One region of the Halopseudomonas maritima genome, then DNA from elsewhere that is predicted to be linked to it. Evidence: predicted binding sites of a transcription regulator. Region 1 holds the regulator's gene; the other holds the start of a gene.

Region 1 (9,380 bases):
AGCACTCGCTGTCGCTCAGGCGATCGGCCGCGTCCTTCTCCATCATGCCCTTCTCGACTGCTTTGGTGCGCAGCACCTCAGGGTCCATGCCCTTGCCGTCATCGACAATGGTCAGCAGGATGTGATCACCTTCTTGCTGGGCCGACAGCACGACCTTACCGGTGCGCGGCTTGCCGGAGGCTTCGCGCTCAGCCGGCAGTTCAATGCCGTGGTCAACCGAGTTACGCACCAGGTGCACCAGCGGATCGGCAAGCGCTTCGACCAGGTTTTTGTCCAGGTCGGTCTCTTCACCGATCAGCTCAAGGTTGATTTCTTTCTTCAGGTTACGCGCCAGGTCACGTACCACCCGGGGGAAGCGGCCGAATACCTTCTTGATCGGCTGCATGCGGGTCTTCATGACCGACATCTGCAGGTCGGCGGTCACCACATCCAGATTGGCCACCGCCTTGCCCAGCTCTTCATCGCCGCTGGCCACGCCCAGGCGGACCAGGCGGTTACGCACCAGCACCAGCTCGCCAACCATGTTCATGATTTCGTCCAGCCGGGCGGTATCTACACGCACCGTGGTATCGGCGGCGGGCGCCTCCGCGGCTGGCTTGCTCGCTGACGGCGCTGGCGGAGCAGGCGCCTTGGCCATCGATTGAGGTGTTGGCGCCGGTTTGCTGGGTTCAGGTTTGGCAGCGGGTGGCGCAGCTGGCGTCGGCTTGGCTGGCGTGCCAGCGGCAGCCACAGCGCCCGGCGCACTACCCTTGCCATGCAGCTGATCCAGCAGCGCTTCAAATTCGTCATCGGTAATGTGATCCGATGCATCTGCGTCTGTCGCCTCTGGCGCAGCAGCAGGACCCGCGCTCTGCTGGCCGGGCGCCGAGCCCTTGCCATGCAGCTCGTCCAGCAGCGCCTCAAACTCGTCGTCGCTGATGTCGTCAGACGCCGACTCCGCAGGCGCAGGGCTGCTGACCGCGGCGGGCGCGTTGCCGCTGCCGTGCAACTGATCCAGCAGCGCTTCGAACTCGTCATCGGTAATATCATCACTGCCCGCGGTCGCCGCGGTCGCTGCGGCTGCCGCCGGCGCCGCAGAGGGGCTGCCGCCATCGCCATGGAGCGCGTCTAGCAGCTGCTCAAACTCGTCGTCGGTGATGTCGCCGTTATCAGCAGCCGCTGGCGTCGCCACCGCCGCTGCCTCGACAACCTCGGATGCGACTGCTGCAGCTTCAGGCTCGGGCTCAGCAGCCGCTTCGTCAGCCGATGCAGGCTGCGCCAACCGCGACAGCGCATCAAGCAAGGCAGGATCTGCGGGGGTCGGCTCCTGACGTTCACGAACCTGATCGAACATGCTGTTGACGGTATCCAGCGCCTGTAGCACCACATCCATCAGCTCGGAGGTAACGGCGCGTTCGCCCTTGCGCAGGATATCGAATACGTTTTCCGCAATGTGACAGCACGCTACCAGAGCATCGAGCTGCAGAAAGCCGGCGCCGCCCTTGACGGTGTGAAAGCCGCGGAAGATGGCATTGAGCAGATCCATGTCGTCGGGCCGGTTTTCCAGCTCAACCAACTGTTCGGATAATTGCTCGAGAATCTCCCCGGCCTCGACCAGAAAGTCCTGGAGAATCTCTTCATCCGCTTCGAAACTCATGCACCCACTCCCCTCGGGCGTGTTATCGGTAAACGGTTTGGCGCCACCCGTACTTGCGTGCTACGCACACCGTTGTTATTGAACGTTGCGGCTCGGCAGGCACCTGATTTCACCCCCGCCAGCCGGACGGCGCCGGCTGAGGATACGGCGGTTGCGGCAGGAGTCAGAAACCCAGACTGGACAGGAGGTCATCAACTTCGTCCTGGCCGGAAACAACGTCTTCTCTTTTATCGGCATGAATCTGCGGACCTTCACCCCTGGAAGAGGTTTTTTTTGTCTCGCCAAGATCAACGTGACTGATGCCAGTGATCCGATCCACCTGACCGGCCATACGTACCAGGCTGACTAGGCTTTGCTCAACATCATGCACCAGGGTGATAACGCGCTTGATCACCTGACCGGTCAGGTCCTGGTAATCCTGCGCCATGACAATGTCGTTCAGATCGGAGGAGACATCGCTACTGACGCTCTCAGTGCGATCGAGAAACTCGCCGACACGACGATACAGATCGCGAAATTCGTCGGCCGCCATTTCACGCCGCTGCAAGCGCTGCCAGTCAGCCTTCAACGCACTGGCCTGCTGGCCCAGCTCAGAGACCTTGGGGGCGCTGGTTTCTACCAGGTCCATGGTGCGATTGGCTGCCTTGTCGGTCAGTTGGACAACATAGTCCAGGCGGTCGGAGGCATCGGAAATCTTGGAAGACTCATTGTCACCGCCCAAGGCATGGGTGGTGTCGATCTGAAAATTGACAATGGCGTTGTGCAGCGCGCGGGTCAGCTGGCCAACCTCATGATACAAACCACGATCACGCGCCTGATTGATGGCGTGGATAACCAGCAACGCCTCGGCAAAATCGCCGCTCTCAAGGTGGTCCACCAGCTGGCGCGCGTTGTCCTTGAGTGAATGTTCGAATTCCTGGGCAGTTGCCTGACCGGGATCCTTGCTCAAAGCCATAACCTGTACCCCGGCTGGATGTTATTTGGGCTGCACCCGCTCGAAAATCTTCTCGATCTTTTCTTTCAGCGCTTGCGCAGTGAAAGGTTTGACCACGTAGCCGTTCACGCCAGCCTGAGCCGCCTCGATGATCTGGTCGCGCTTGGCTTCGGCCGTCACCATCAGCACAGGCAGGTGCTTGAGACGTTCGTCAGCGCGCACCGCGCGCAGCAGATCGATGCCGCTCATACCGGGCATGTTCCAGTCGGTCACCAGAAAGTCGAAGTTGCCGCTCTGCAGCATCGGCAACGCGGTGCTGCCGTCGTCGGCTTCAGCCGTGTTGGTAAACCCAAGGTCGCGCAACAGGTTCTTGATGATGCGCCTCATCGTCGAAAAATCATCAACGATGAGAATTTTCATATTCTTGTCCAAGTCGACCTCCGTACAAACCAGGAAAAGTGCAGGCCTGCACTCCCAGATACCCATTGCCAATGGCCACACAAGCCGTAGAAAGATGCTCTGAACAGGAAACTGCTGCCAACTGCCTGTTCGGACGCGCCCTTCTTATGTGCCGTTACCGCACCCTGCCGGCCTTTTGCCAGTCGGGCAATCCGAGCATTGTCCGGATGTTGGCGACAAAATCAATCATTTCGCCAGTTTGTCAGCTTCGTCCGCAGGCGCGCCGCGCACTGACTGTGCAACTGACTGACCCGCGATTCGCTGACGCCCAGCACCGCCCCGATCTCCTTGAGGTTCAGCTCTTCGTCGTAGTACAACGACAGCAGCAACCGCTCGCGCTCGGGCAGGCCGTCGATTGCCTCTACCAGCGCCGCGCGAAAACGCTCGTCTTGCAAGCCGCTCAACGGCTCCTCATCGCCCTGCACATCTGCCGGAGCACCGGCTTCCAGCAGGTCGTCAAAACTGAACAGCTTGCTGCCGGCGGTGTCGCTGAGAATGGCGTAATACTCTTCCAGACTCATCTCCAATTCGGCGGCAACCTCGTGATCTTTAGCGTCACGCCCCAGTCGCGCCTCCACAGCGCGCATTGCATCGCTGACCATGCGGGTATTGCGATGCACCGAACGGGGGGCCCAATCGCCCTTGCGCACCTCATCGAGCATGGCGCCGCGAATACGGATACCAGCGTAGGTTTCAAAACTGGCGCCTTTGCCAAAATCGAATTTGCGGGAGGCTTCCAGCAGGCCGATCATGCCGGCCTGCATCAAGTCTTCAACCTGGACGCTGGAGGGCAAGCGTCCAAGCAAGTGGTAGGCAATACGTTTAACCAGCGGGGCATACTGCTCGACCAGGCGATCCTGCTGCTCTGCCGAGCCCTGAGCGCGTGTATACATGTTCAATCTGCCAACCTGTGCCGTCATAGACCGGTTCCTGCCGGCTGCACCAGGCGCTCGACAAAGAACTCTAGGTGACCGCGGGGATTGGCCGGTAGTGGCCAGGCATCCACCTTTTGGGCAATTGCCCGAATCGCCAACGAGGCCTTGCTGCGCGGAAAGGCCTCGAACACCGCGCGTTGCTTCTGGACAGACTTGCGCACCGCCTCGTCAAAGGGGACAGCGCCAACGTACTGCAGGGCGACATCCAAAAAGCGATCAGTCACCTTGGCCAGCTTAGCAAACACCATGCGCCCTTCCTGCGGTGTGCCGACCATGTTGGCCAACACGCGGAAACGGGTCATGCCGTAGTCACGATTAAGCAGCTTGATCAGCGCGTATGCGTCGGTAATCGAGGTGGGCTCGTCACAGACCACGACAAGCGCTTCTTGCGCAGCACGCACAAAGCTGACGACCGAATCGCCGATACCGGCGGCGGTGTCGACAATCAGCACGTCGATATTGTCGCCGATTTCGCTGAACGCCTGGATCAGGCCCGCGTGCTGCTGCGCACTCAGGCTGACCATGTTGGCCGCACCGGATGCAGCGGGCACGACACGGATGCCGCCTGGGCCGTTGACCATGACGTCACGCAGGTCGCACTGGCCTTCAAGCACATCGGCCAGCGTCGCCTTGGGCTTGAGGCCGAGCAACACGTCGACGTTGGCCAGGCCAAGGTCAGCATCGAGCAACACCACGCGCCGCCCCATGTCGGCCAGCGCCAGACTGAGGTTGACTGACACATTGGTCTTGCCGATGCCGCCTTTGCCGCCGGTGACTGCGATTACCTGAACCGGGTGATTGCTGCCCATCTGCGCTGGATACCTTGTTTGTTGAATACTTAGCCTGCTCGCTGGGTATGCATCATACCGGCAAACACGTCCGCCATGGCCTGATCGGCCGGTGCTTCGTTACCCGCCATGCTGACCGCGCGACTGACCAGTTGGTGGCCGACAGCCTTGCTCAGATCATCCGGGATTCGCTGGCCATCTGCCAGATAGGCTACCGGCAAACCTTGCTCCATAGCCAGCCCCAGCGATTCACCCAGCGTCGCGGCCTCATCCACCTTGGTCAGAATACAACCGGACAGGCCACAGGATTTGTAATTGTGGTACGCCGCCTTCATCACCCGGTGCTGGCTGGTCGCCGCCAGCACCAGCAGGTTGCGCACCTGGCGGCCTTGCTCTGCCAACGCATCGAGCTGGCCACGCAGATAAGGATCATTGGCCTGCAGGCCGGCGGTATCGATCAATACCAGGCGCTTGCCGGCAAAGTCAGCCAGCACGTCGCTGAGATTCTGCTTGTCGTCTACCACCTTGACCGGCACGTTCAGAATACGCCCCAGAGTGCGCAGTTGCTCGTGGGCACCGATGCGGTAGGTATCCATGGTTACCAGCGCAACGTGCTGGCTGCCGTGCTTCAACACATAGCGGGCAGCGAGCTTGCCCAGGGTGGTGGTTTTGCCGGCGCCAGTGGGGCCAACCAGGGCAATCACACCGCCAGCATCAATGGGTTCTTCACGCAACACAGGGACGCGATGCGCCAGGTGCGCCAGCAGCATGCGCCAAGCCTGGCGCACATCACTCACGTCAGAAACCTGACGCAGCAGCCCCTGGCAGATCTCCGCCGGCAGACCCATCTGGGTCAGGCGACGCCACAGACCTGCCTGCTTGGGCTTTTGCTGGTTGAGCTGGCCCCAGGCCAAACCGCCCAGCTGAGACTCCAGCATCTCGCGCAGGCCCGCCAGCTCGGCGCGCATGGCACTCAGGCCAACGCTGTCAACATCAGCGGCGGGCGTTTGCTCGGCATCAGGGGCACGGCGACTGGCAGCGGGCGCCGGCTTGGCCAGCTCGGTCGGCTCCTGGATCAGACGATCCAGCAGCTCACGTGCTTCAGCCGAGCCCTGGCGCGCAGCGTGACGGGTACTTTCACCAAACAGCTGACGGTTGACCAGCGGCTGGTCGTGCGACGCCATTTCACCGCTTTCCAGCTCGGCCCGGGCTGCAACGATGCGCTCTTGGGTTTTTTTCAGCTCCTGATCCAGGCCGGGCGTTGGCGCACTCAGGCGCGGCGCCTCGTAATCAAGCGCAGCCGTCAGTTCGACGCCGCCAGCCACCCGGCGGTTGGCAATGATGGACGCATCGGCGCCCAGCTCATCGCGGACCTGCTTCATCGCCTGGCGCATATCGGCGGCAAAGAAACGTTTGACTTTCATGGCTGACCTCGTCGCTTATCGGTCACCTGCCGGGGCAGATGTCTCAATCATTCGGTGCTGCTAGTTCTGGCCTACCGTCGCAATGATGGTGACCTGCTTGCTATCGGGTATTTCCTGGTAGGACAGTACATGGGCTCCGGGCGCCGCATAGCGGACAAACTTGGCCATCATCATGCGAATCGGCCCGGCCACCAGCAGAATTGCCGGCTTACCCTGCACCTCCTGCCGTTGTACCGCGTCTGACAGCGAGCGTTGCAGCTTCTCGGCCATGCCCGGCTCCAACAACATTCCGTCATCAGTGCCCTGCCCGGCCTTCTGCAGACTCTGAAGCAACATCTGTTCCAACCTAGGCTCCAAGGTGATCACAGGCAGCTCGGAGTCAAGCCCCACAATGCTTTGCACGATGGAGCGCGACAGCGCGACCCGTACCGCGCCGATCAAGGCGCCGGTATCTTGACTCTTGCCCGAGTTATTGGCGATGGCCTCGGCAATGGTGCGAATATCACGTACCGGCACCTGCTCCTGCAGCAGCCCCTGCAGCACCTTGAGCAGGTTGGAGAGCGAAATCAGCCCCGGTACCAGCTCCTCGGCCAACTTGGGCGAGGCCTTGGCCAGCACCTGCATCAGTTGCTGCACTTCCTCATGGCCAATCAGCTCGTGGGCGTGCTTGTGCAGAATCTGGTTGATATGGGTGGCCACCACGGTACTGGCGTCTACCACGGTGTAACCCAAGGACTGGGCCTGGTCCTTTTGCGACGCTTCGATCCACACCGCATCCAGCCCGAAGGCCGGGTCCTTGCCGGCGATGCCCTTGATCTCGCCAAATACCTGACCCGGGTTGATGGCCAACTCACGGTCAGGATAAATCTCCGCCTCGGCCACACTGACGCCCATCAGCGTCAAACGATAGGCATTGGGTGCCAGGTCCAGATTGTCGCGGATGTGCACCGAGGGCATCAGAAAGCCCAGGTCCTGCGACAACTTCTTGCGTACGCCCTTGATGCGCGCCAGCAGCTGACCACCCTGGTTGCGATCCACCAGGGGAATCAGCCGGTAGCCGACCTCAAGACCGACCATGTCCACCGGCGTCACGTCGTCCCAACCCAGCTCGCGGGTTTCCGGCGTCTGCACCGCTGGCAGCTGAGCCTGCTTGCGCTCCGCCTCGACTTTTTCTTCGGCCTTTTCCTTCTGACGCTTGGCGATGAACCAGGCACCGCCTGCGGCGATCGCACCCAGGCTGAGGAAGGAGAAATGCGGCATGCCCGGAATCAGGCCCATGACAATCAGGATGGCGGCGGCTACCGCCAGCGCCTTGGGCGAGGCAAACATCTGGCGCTGCACCTGCGCGCCCATGTCCTCGGATGTCGATACCCGCGTCACCATAATGGCGGCGGCCGTAGACAGCAGCAGCGACGGGATTTGCGCCACCAGGCCGTCACCGATGGTCAGCAGCACATAGATGCGACCGGCCTCGGCAAACGGCAGTCCATGCTGCGCCATACCGATCGCCAAACCACCGATCACGTTGATAAACAGAATCAGCAGGCCGGCAATGGCGTCGCCGCGTACGAATTTGCTGGCACCGTCCATGGAGCCGTAAAACTCGGCCTCCTGCGCCACTTCCTGCCGACGGACCTTGGCCTGGTCCTGATCAATCAGGCCGGAGTTCAGGTCGGCATCAATTGCCATCTGTTTGCCGGGCATGGCATCCAGGGTGAAGCGTGCACTGACCTCGGAGATGCGCCCGGCGCCCTTGGTGACCACCACAAAGTTGATAATCATCAGGATGGCGAAGACCACCAGACCTACTACGTAGTTACCGCCGATTACCACCTCACCGAAGGCCTGGATCACCTTACCCGCTGCATCGCCCCCCTCGTGACCGTACAGCAGCACCACACGGGTCGACGCCACGTTGAGCGCCAGTCGCAGCAGCGTGGCCACCAGCAAAATGGTCGGGAAAACGGCAAAGTCCAATGGCCGCAGGGCATAAGCGCAAACCAGCAGCACCACCAGCGACAGCGCGATATTGAAGGTAAAAAGCACGTCCAGCAGAAACGGCGGGATCGGCAGCATCATCATGCCGAGCATCACCAGCAACAGCACCGGAATCCCCAGGCTGCCATGGCGCAGCCCAGCCAGATTGGTCCGCATATTGCCCATCAGTTGCGCACGATCAACAGCCATTGGCAGAAATGTCCCCGAATCAAATATTTGACGCATGGTGCGTAGTACCGGGGACTACGCAAGAAGCGTTCCACTTGTTCGGGAACAGACGCAGCACGGACGCCATCCATGTGCCATCATAGAGAGATTCCGGGGAGCGGCCATGCCTGCTGCGCGCAGCCTTTCTGATACACTGCTCGCGCAACAGCGGCAAGGGAAAGCCAGCCCGATCACCCCGACGGATACCTGAGTCATTCACCCTTTGCCCGGGTCGCGCACCGCCCCGGCCACGTCACCAGAGAGACATGATGCGCGTCTACACTTCCCTGCTGCTGGCATTGGCCCTGACCCTTGGCGGCTGCCAGAACCTGTCCGGCCCGGACAGCCTGCTGACGCGCTCCGGCGAAATCATCAAGACCCAAACCCAAAAGCTCAGCGAGCTGGCAGCGCGCATCACCGGCGACCCGGAGGCCGAGGCGCGCCATGCTGAAGTCGAAGCCCTGTTCGCCCAGCAGTACATCGACCCGCTGACCCGCTATATCAATGCTCATGCCGACGACCCGGCTTACGCTGACTATCTGCCACTGGTGCGCGAGGAGCGCGTCAGCCGCTGCCAGGCCATTGAGGATCGTTACCGGCGTGAACAGCCGACACGCTCAAATCTGCAACGCCTGCGAGCCGGATATCAACTCTCCTGTCCGCAGGTGGTCAGCGACTTCGCCAGCCGCGTGCCCGCCGCGCCAACATCCAGCGCTCAGCCCAGCAACCCGGCTCCGGCAAGCGCCGCAACCGGCAACAACGGCGACGCTGACAACTGCTACCTGCTGTTTGCCATCAAGAACTACCAACAGGCCGAGCCCGCGTGCCACGCACCGGCCGAGAGCGGCGACGCCAAAGCCCAGTACCACCTGGCGGCTATCGCCCACAGCAGCGGCGACCAAACCACCGCACTGCGCTGGGCACGCAGCGCTGCGGCCCAGGGTCAGCCTAACGGGCAGATGCTGCTGGCTGAACTGCTGCAACAGCAAGGGCGGCCGA
Region 2 (9,380 bases), 1.3 Mb from region 1:
AGGATCTGCAGCGAGCCCGCAGCGTTTACCATTGGGCCCCGCGCAGGCTGTCGATGCGGCGGAAGGTTTCGTAAAGAGCGATCATGTCACCGCCTTGCACGACATCCAGCGGGCTTCTGCCATTGAAGAATTCGTTATGGTTTTCCATTCGCATGAAGCCGTAGACGTTGGCCGGATTATCAAACAGCATGCGCAGCGCGCTGTGGATGTTGAGAACCAGTGATACGCGTTTGAGCTGGTCTTCGTCCAGCGATACGGCCTTGTCTGTGCGGGCGCGGCTGATGGTGCTGCGCGAAATGCGCAGGATGTTGCCGGCCTGTTCAGTGCTGGTTTGCCATTTACCCAGAATAGTCAGCGCGGTACGCAAGCCGACCAGGGCCATGTCTTTCTTTACGGCTGCAGGTGCGGTGGTCATGGCGGTGCCTGTTATGTTGAGGGTTTATCTTATGTTGCGTCTGCTGGGTTTATTTTTCAAGCTTTGTGTCTGTAGATGCGTTTAATTCTGGCCGGGATGCAATGGTCTTTGCGGAACAGGGCGCGTTCTCACCGGTCCACAGCTGCAGAGCGGCTGAATCTGCTATTTGTAGGCTTTGTTTCATGCAGTTTCGGCTACTATTGGCAGGCACTGATCCGCTTTTGTGTCTCTCCGGCCCGGGCGCCGGATTGATGGCGCAGTGCCTTTCGGCAACATTTGTATTGCAATCGCTATGGAGTTTGGATGTCTCGCGCACTTGCTGCCTTTTCTTCCCTGTATTTCGCCACGCTGTTGATGCTGCTTGGCAGCGGTTTGTTGAGTACCTATCTCGGCTTGCGTTTGGCGGCTGAGGGGGTCAGTGAGCTGTGGATTGGTGTGCTGATGACCGGGTATTACGGTGGCCTGGTGGCGGGCGCGTCAATTGGGCACCGACTGATCGCCCGGGTCGGTCATATCCGCGCCTTTGTGGCCAGCGCCGGTCTGGTGACGGCGTCGGTGCTGGGACATGCGCTGACAGAGTCGGTGCAAATATGGCTGGCGCTGCGTGTGCTGGTCGGCATGGCGATGATGTGTCAGTACATGGTGCTGGAAAGCTGGCTGAATGAGCAGGCTGAGTCGCATCAACGCGGTATGGTGTTCGCCAGTTACATGGTGGTGACCTTCCTTGGGTTGGTGCTGGGGCAAGTGGTCTTTGCGCTCAAGCCCGACCTGGCGGTCGATCATCTGCTGTATGTGGCAATGTGCTTTTCGCTTTGTCTGGTGCCGGTGGCAACCACTCGCCAGATTCACCCTGCGCCGCTACATCCGGCGCCGCTCAAGGTGAAGTTGTTCGTACAGCGTATTCCTCAGGCATTGACCACTATCGCGGTGGCCGGTTTGATGCTGGGCGCTTTTTACGGCATGGCACCAGTATTTGCTGGTGCGGTCGGGCTGAACAACTCCGAGATTGGTATGTATATGGCGGTCACCATTTGTGCGGGTCTGGCGGCCCAGTGGCCGGCCGGCTGGCTGTCGGATCGTGTGGACCGCAGTCATCTGATTCAGCTAAACGCGATGGTGCTGACTGCCGTGTCGGTGTTGATGGCGATTGGTTTCATCCCGAGTGGAGCGCTGATCGTGTTGACGGCGCTGTTCGGGCTGATGGTCTTCACCCTTTATCCGATGGCGGTTGCGCTGGCCAATGACCACGTGGAGCCGGATGACCGGGTGCCGCTGTCTGCCATGTTGCTGGTGACCTTCGGCCTGGGGGCGAGTATCGGGCCGCTGCTGAGCTCTGCGATGATGAAGCTGTGGGGGCCGCAGATGTTGTACATCTTCATGGCTGCCTGTAGTGCCATTCTTGTTGTACGTGTGCGGGCCGATGCGGTAACCGGTGAGAACCTGGTTGAGGCGGCCCCGCTGCAGTACATGCCCGCAGCCGGTAACCTGGCCAGTTCGCCGCTGGCGGCTGCCTTTGATCCGCGGGTGGATGAGCAGGCGGTTGCCGAGCAAATGCAGGAAGAGACTGTCGCTGAGGCAGAAGAAGACGCCGATCAGGATGACCATCGCCCGGCCTGAAGGGGCCTTTGGAGTATCATCGCCGTCGCAGGGAGCGCGGCAGGCCGAGCGCTCTGCGTGAGGTGCGAGATTGAGGGCAGCGCTAGAACAGGTCTTCTTTTTCCAGGCGGCGAGCTTCGCGTTGCAGAAAGTTGACGAAACGATCGATGCTGCGCTGAGCCAGGGGAGTGGGCTGCTTGAACATCATGCCAGCGTGGGTTTCATTGGCCTCTTCACGGTACTCGACATGGCGCACCTCCATGCTCACCTCAACACGCCCGGCGTCCGGTAGGTGGAGCGTGGCAGGGGTGTATAGCTCGCCAGGGCTAAGTGAGCGGCTCATGTCGCCCTCCAGCCGAATCTTGCAGCCGGTAGCTGACAGATCCATCAAATAGGCGGTGAAGCGACGCTTGCGCTCAGGATGAGCCAGTTCTACGGCGATATCTGCTGTGCGGCGTACGCTGGCGCGGAAGGCGCCGCGTTTCTGATGGTAGAAAAGTTCATCCGGCACGCCAGCCGAGTATGCCGGGGCGTCGTCCAGCTCAACCTGGGTCGCGCCGGGGCAGTCCCAGCGCATGTGTATGCCCTCATGCCAGACGTCGATGCGGAACGGCTCGCCTTGGCTGGCGTACTTGTCGCCTTCTCGGGGGATGAGTTCGTCGATCCATAGCTCGCCCTGATCGGTGTCGAGCTTGACGATGAAGCTTTGGAATTTCTGGCTGCGATCAGTGAACGTGACGGTCAAGGGGTCGCGGTGCTGCATTAAGGTCTTGAGCAGTGCCATGATTTCCACTTGGGCGCGGATTTCGCGGGGCGGCTGTGGGCCTGCTTCTTGTGAGAATAGGTTGGGCACTTCTGCTACTCGGTTTCAGTAGGAAATTGATGACTATACACAGCGTAGTGGCTAAATGGCATCCCGCGCTCAGGCTTTGCTCAGATCTCGGGTTTGACCTGTGCGGCTGCGATTGCCAAGCTGGTCATAGATGCCGCTACCCGGTTCGCCCTGATTGCGGAGCAAATCCAGCAATGAGCGAGTGGCGTGCTGGCTGTGGTGTACCAGGCGGGCATTGCGGTCGTTGGCTTGCTGGCAGCGGGTCAGTGCTTGCAGAAACGCCTGATAATGCGCCTGCAGCTCAGCGTCTTGCTGGAGGCTGATGTGCTCCGCCAGTTGGCCCAGTTGCAGGTTATTCTGCTGACAATAGTGTTTGAGCTGCTGGTCGTGAGTGATCAGCTTGTCGGTATAGGGGCGTTTTTGTTCAAGTAACTGCTCCAGCTGGCCGACATCCTGACTGGTCAGCGCGTCGCGCTCCTGGTCGAGCAGGGCCAGGTAGGCTTGGCAGTCTTGTTCTGCTTGCTGAAAGTGCTGTTGCAAGGGGTGCATGGACTGCCTCCTGGCTGCGCGTAGTTAATTGAAAGCTGCAGCCAAGAGTACAGGCAGGGAGGGTATTGTGACTACTGCTTGTCAGCCTTCCAGGTTCAGCAACTTGTCGGCGATACGGCTGCTGTCCGGCTTGTAGCTGCCATCGGCGATGGCCTGGCGGAGTTGGCTGACGCGCTCGCTGTCGACTTCCGGCAGCTCGCGCAGCTTTTCTTCAATGGCCTGCAGCTGCTGCGCCTGGGCGCTCAGGTTGACTGAAGAGGGGGCGTCATCCTGTTCTGCCGGTTGCGCTGCGGTTTGGGCGTTTTGATCGTTTACGGCGCCGGCTTCGCGCTTGGCGGCGGCACTGTTGGCTTGGCTGTTACGGCCGACGCCATTGGCTCCGTTAGGCGAGTTGAAGTCGATGACCATGATGAATTCCTCAAGCTGTTAAATCTTCTCTAACCGCTGTAACGGCAGCGCGCCAGAAAACTTTAGGGAAAATTTGCGTGACGCCGGTCACATTTTTGCCCGGATCGAGTATATCGCTTTTGCCGCTGCGTCACATGCCTGCCTCTACCTGCCCCGGGCCTGTGACCCGTGCGCGTATGACCCGCCCCGAGCGCGTGTTGCGCACGCGAATCTGCTGGCCCTGGGTGCCGTCCTCCATGGCTTCGCCCGGCATCTTGACCGAGACGTTGCTGTTGCCGGAGCTGATCACCACCTTGTCGCCGCGCTGCACGATCCGGTTGCGTTCAAGCTGGGTGTAGCTGAGCACGCTGTCGGCTGAGATATTGCGCTTGAGTTGCATGCCGATGGCCTGCGCCGGGTCCAGCAGGTAATTGTCGCCTAGCAGGCCAGTGTCGCGTTCGGCCAGGCGCACATCCTGGGCGCTGACCACTGCGCGTCGGCTGAGCGGCCTGGTGCTGACCACCACGGGCTGAAACAGGCTCACTTGCGCAGGCACGAACAGCCGCCAGGGTGAGGGTGCACTGCAGCTGATGCGTACTGTCACCCGGCCTACCGGAGTCGCAGGGCTCTCCAGTTCGGCGCTGATGGCGTCGTCGGCGCAAAGCGGCAGGCGCAGTCTCTGGTCCAGCCGGCTGAGGCGGATCTCATGGCGCGCCTCCAGCCCGCTGCTGGCAATATGCTGCTGCACTTCCTGCTCAAGAAAGTCCGTGGTAGCGCCGATAAGCTGATCAATGAGCGGGTTTGCGTGCAGTCTGGCGGAAAAAAAAATCGCCATCGCCGCGCACCCGATGATAAAACGCATACAATTACCTACATTCCTGATGGGGTCTTGTTCTGTCGGATTGTTGTCACATATTGACAGGTCCTGCAGGAAACATGCCGCATCGCCGTTATGATGACGAGGAGCAGCCGATGGCTGGTGTGATGGATTCAGTCAATCAGCGGACGCAGCTGGTTGGGCAAAACCGACTCGAATTGCTGTTGTTTCGCCTGGCAGGCAATCAGCTCTATGGCATCAATGTGTTCAAGGTCAAGGAGGTGCTGCAGTGCCCTCGCCTGACCGCCATGCCCAAGCTGCATCCGGTGGTGCGTGGCGTGGCACACATCCGTGGCGGCACGCTGCCGATTCTCGACCTCAATCGCGCGACCGGCGGTCCTGGGCTGGACAATATCGACACCGCCTTCGTGATCATCACCGAGTACAACTACAAGGTGCAGGGTTTTCTGGTGCGCTCGGTCGAGCGCATCGTCAATATGAACTGGTCTGAAATCCATCCGCCGCCAAAGGGCACGGGTCGCGAGCACTACCTTACGGCGGTGACGCGGGTTGATAATCAGATGGTGGAAATCATCGATGTCGAGAAGGTGCTGGCAGAGGTGGTGCCCACCAATGAGCAAGTCTCGGCTGGCGTGGTAGATGCCGACACCCAGGCCGAAGCTGTTGCGCGCAAGGTGCTGATCGTCGATGACTCTGCCATTGCCCGCAAGCAGGTGATGCGTTGTCTGCAGGAGGTGGGCGTCGAGATTGTGGCACTCAATGACGGCAAGCAGGCGTTGGAGTGGCTCAAGGCGAGGGCCGAGGCAGGCGAGGATGTCAGTCAGACGTTGCTGATGATGATTTCGGACATCGAGATGCCGGAAATGGATGGTTACACCCTGACCGCCGAAGTGCGCAATGATCCGCGTCTGAATCGCTTGCATATCATGCTGCATACCTCGCTGTCCGGGGTATTCAACCAGGCGATGGTCAAGAAGGTGGGTGCCGATGACTTTCTCGCCAAGTTCAAGCCGGACGACCTGGCTCAGCGCGTGATGGCTCGCCTGCATTTGCTGCGCGATGACGGCGTGGGTGAGGGGTGAGTGCTTGATTTCAATTGATACAAGGCAGACGTCGTGACTTTGGCGAATCAGGATTTTCAGCAGTTCCGAGACTTTTTGGAAAAAGCCTGCGGCATCGTGCTGGGGGACAACAAGCAGTATCTGGTGTCCAGTCGCTTGAATCGCCTGCTGGAGCAGGAGGGGATCGGCAGTCTCGGCGATCTGGTCAAGCGTATCCAGGCGCAGCCGCGTGGTGGCTTGCGGGAGTCGGTCATCGACGCCATGACGACCAACGAAACCCTATGGTTTCGTGATGTGTATCCCTTTGAGGTGCTCAAGACGCGGCTGATCCCCGAGTTCATCAAGCAGTCTCCGGGCCAACGGTTGCGTATCTGGTCTGCTGCCTGCTCGTCCGGACAGGAGCCGTACTCGCTCAGCATGGCGATAGACGAGTTTGAGCGGGCTAACCTGGGGCAGTTACGCGCTGGTGCCCAGATCGTCGCAACCGACTTGTCTGGTGGCATTCTGAATGCGGCCAAGAGCGCAGAGTACGACAGTCTATCGGTGGCCCGTGGCCTGTCTCCCGAGCGTTTGAATCGCTACTTTGATCAGCATGGCCCTGGGCGCTGGACGGTCAAGACGCCGATTTGCAACCGGGTTGAGTTTCGCGCCATGAATTTACTCGACAGTTACGCGATGCTCGGCAAGTTCGATTTCGTGTTCTGCCGCAACGTGCTTATCTATTTCTCGGCCGAGGTGAAGAAAGACATTCTGCGTCGTATTCACGCCACCCTGAAGCCCGGCGGTTACCTGATGCTGGGCGCCTCTGAAGCCCTCAACGGCCTGCCTGAGTTGTACCAGATGGTGCAATGCAGCCCGGGCATTGTGTACAAGGCGCGCTGAGTTATAGGCAGCGCTAATCCAGCTGACAGGCCCGCAGGGTGGCTGGGCCGGGTCAGCGCGTCGCTCCCTCCTTGCTTTTGCTACCGTCTCTTGCTTGCCGCCACCTTGCCGGTGGCGCTGCAGCCTTGCCGTTCAGCGGTAATGGCTTGCCGCTTTTCTGACGCTATGTTGCGTATCCTTTTGAAAATTAAGTAATTATTTATTTGGCACGCTGATTGCTTTGTCTTGCCCAGTGACGTCTTTTGGTCAGATGGCCGGAATGAGGAAGGGTGAGATGAGCATCAGTTTTGACAATGCGTTGGGGCTGCACGAGGAGGCTCTGCGTTTCCGCTCGCAGCGTGCCGAGGTGCTGGCCAACAACATTGCCAACGCCGAAACCCCCAACTACAAGGCGCGGGATCTGGACTTCAACGCGGTGCTGGCAGCCCAGCAGGGCGCAGATGCCGAGTCCGCGGCTTTGGCGGTCTCCCGTACCGATCAGCAGCATATCGCCATTGACGGTCTGATTGATCAGGTGGCCGGGTTGCGCTATCGCAATGCGTTGCAGCCGGCGGTAGACGGCAACACCGTGGACTCGGAGGTCGAGAAGGCCGCCTACACGCAGAATGCCATCGACTTCCAGGCCAGCTTTACCTTCCTCAACAGCAAATTCAAAGGGCTGATGACAGCCATCAAGGGAGAGTAAGCATGTCCCTCGACAAGGTATTCGATATCGCCGGATCTGGCATGAGTGCGCAATCGCTGCGCCTGAACACCGTGGCCAGCAACATCGCCAATGCCGATACCGTTTCCAGTAGCGTGGATGAAACCTATCGCGCACGTAACCCGGTGTTTGCCACGATTTTCAATAGCCAGCAGGCCGCGGGCGGTTCGCTGTTCAGCCCTGATCAGCAGGCCGGTGACGGTGTCTCGGTACTCGGTATTGTCGAGTCCGATGCCAGTTTGGAGCCGCGTTACGAGCCGGATCATCCGATGGCCAATGAAGAAGGCTATGTGTATTACCCGAATGTGAATGTGGTTGAGGAGATGGCCAACATGATGGCTGCGTCACGGTCTTACCAGACCAACGTGGAAGTCATGAATACGGCCAAAACCATGCTGCAGCGCGTTCTGACGCTGGGTCAGTGAGCGGAGAGAGATAGACCATGAGCATCAGCAGTGTTTCAACCGGCGCCAGTGCGCTGGACCAGTACCAGATCGACTCGGACCGCTTTGCCACCGGAGACGAGCTGGGTAAGGATCAGTTTCTTGAGCTGTTGGTAGCGCAAATGAACAATCAGGATCCGCTCTCGCCACAGGAGAACGGCGAGTTTATCGCCCAGCTGGCGCAGTTCAGTACGGTCGAGGGCATCGGCAACCTGAACACCTCGATGGAGGCGCTGCTCAGTGGCTATCAGTCGTCGCAGGCGCTGCAGGCCTCGTCCATGGTTGGGCGCACGGTCATTGTGCCGACAGATCAGGCCGTGGTGGATACCACTGCCGGCCTTGAGGGGCAACTGGCGCTGCAGCAGAGCAGCAGCAACGTGTTCGTCAACATCTACGACGAGGCGGGCAGCCTGGTCAAAACCATCAATATGGGCAGTCAGGAAGCCGGCATGCTCGACTTCACCTGGGATGGCACTGATAGCAGCGGCAATCTGGCTGAACCGGGCATCTACACGGTCGAGGCTATGGCATCTATTGGTGGCAAGAATACCCAGATGGCCACTTTGTTGCCTGCCAACGTGGACAGCGTGTCCATTGGTGCCGGCAACAGCGGTGAAATGCTGTTGAACGTGGCGGGCCTGGGCAGCATCAGTCTGTCCAATGTCTACGCAATCAAATAACTGTCGTCCGACATACAGTAGGTGAGGAGATAAACCATGGCTTTCAATATTGGCTTGAGTGGTATCCGGGCGGCAGCTTCCGATCTGAATATCACCGGTAACAACATTGCCAACGCTGGCACGGTCGGTTTCAAGAGTTCGCGCGCCGAGTTTGCCGATGTGTACGCTGCGTCGGTGCTGGGCTCCGGCAGCAATGCCACTGGTAGCGGGGTGGCCCTGTCCAACGCGGCGCAGCTGTTCAATCAGGGCAACATCAGTTTTACCGAGAACAGCCTTGATCTGGCCATCAACGGTAACGGCTTTTTCGTTACCAGCAACAACGGGGCGATCAGCTATACCCGTGCCGGCTACTTCGGTACCGACAGCAGTGGCTATATCGTCAACAACGCCGGTGAGCGGCTGCAGGGCTTTGCGGTCAACGCGGTGACCGGGCAGATCAACCAGGGCGTGCAGACCGATCTGCGGGTGGATACCCGCTCGGCAGATCCGAATGCCACCTCGACGGTGGAGTCCACGCTGAACCTGAATTCCACGCAGACTCGTCCGGCGGTCTGGACGCAGCAATATGACGCGGCCTATGCCGCCTCTATTGCGACCGCGGCTGACCCTGCCAACCCGACGGCGGCCGAGATTGCGGCTGCCGAGGCGGCAGGTCAGGCGGCTGCGGCAACGACCTTCGATCCGACCAACTCGGCAACCTACAACAGCTCTACGTCGGTCACCATTTATGACAGCCTGGGCAACTCCCATGTCATGACCAAGTACTTTGTGAAGAACGATGCCAACAGCTGGGATATGTACGTGCTGATCGATGGTCGCGACGTACAGAGCGGTGTGGAGGCAACGGATCCGGCTTTTGATCCGACCACCACCACCCGCTTTGATGTGGACTTCAACAGCGTGGGCGAATTGACCACCAACCAGCCTTACACGCTGAGTGGCTGGGTGCCGCTGGACAGCACGGGTCAGCCCACGGGCGCTGATTCGCCGGTCA

What was found. Region 1 encodes FliA, which starts transcription of late flagellar genes. Its sites were predicted from a motif close to CTAAAGTTTNNNNNNNNNNNGCCGNTAA; they were not measured.
Region 2: the regulator FliA is predicted to act here: its motif matches at 3,839-3,866, upstream of flgM (flagellar biosynthesis anti-sigma factor FlgM).

The regions. Positions count from the first base shown of each region.
Region 1 is NZ_CP079801.1:3,289,104-3,298,483, reverse strand. Features, by position in the region: gene HV822_RS15325 (chemotaxis protein CheA) at 1-1,636, opposite strand, end outside; gene HV822_RS15320 (protein phosphatase CheZ) at 1,800-2,585, opposite strand; gene HV822_RS15315 (chemotaxis response regulator CheY) at 2,613-2,990, opposite strand; gene HV822_RS15310 (RNA polymerase sigma factor FliA) at 3,212-3,949, opposite strand; gene fleN (flagellar synthesis regulator FleN) at 3,946-4,773, opposite strand; gene flhF (flagellar biosynthesis protein FlhF) at 4,803-6,176, opposite strand; gene flhA (flagellar biosynthesis protein FlhA) at 6,237-8,363, opposite strand; gene HV822_RS15290 (tetratricopeptide repeat protein) at 8,651-9,380, shown strand, end outside.
Region 2 is NZ_CP079801.1:652,497-661,876, reverse strand. Features, by position in the region: gene HV822_RS03010 (RES family NAD+ phosphorylase) at 1-32, opposite strand, end outside; gene HV822_RS03005 (antitoxin Xre-like helix-turn-helix domain-containing protein) at 26-415, opposite strand; gene HV822_RS03000 (MFS transporter) at 719-2,032, shown strand; gene HV822_RS02995 (flagellar brake protein) at 2,115-2,795, opposite strand; gene HV822_RS02990 (flagella synthesis protein FlgN) at 2,934-3,392, opposite strand; gene flgM (flagellar biosynthesis anti-sigma factor FlgM) at 3,474-3,800, opposite strand; gene flgA (flagellar basal body P-ring formation chaperone FlgA) at 3,931-4,641, opposite strand; gene HV822_RS02975 (chemotaxis protein CheV) at 4,752-5,699, shown strand; gene HV822_RS02970 (CheR family methyltransferase) at 5,733-6,560, shown strand; gene flgB (flagellar basal body rod protein FlgB) at 6,835-7,245, shown strand; gene flgC (flagellar basal body rod protein FlgC) at 7,248-7,688, shown strand; gene flgD (flagellar hook assembly protein FlgD) at 7,706-8,386, shown strand; gene HV822_RS02950 (flagellar hook protein FlgE) at 8,423-9,380, shown strand, end outside.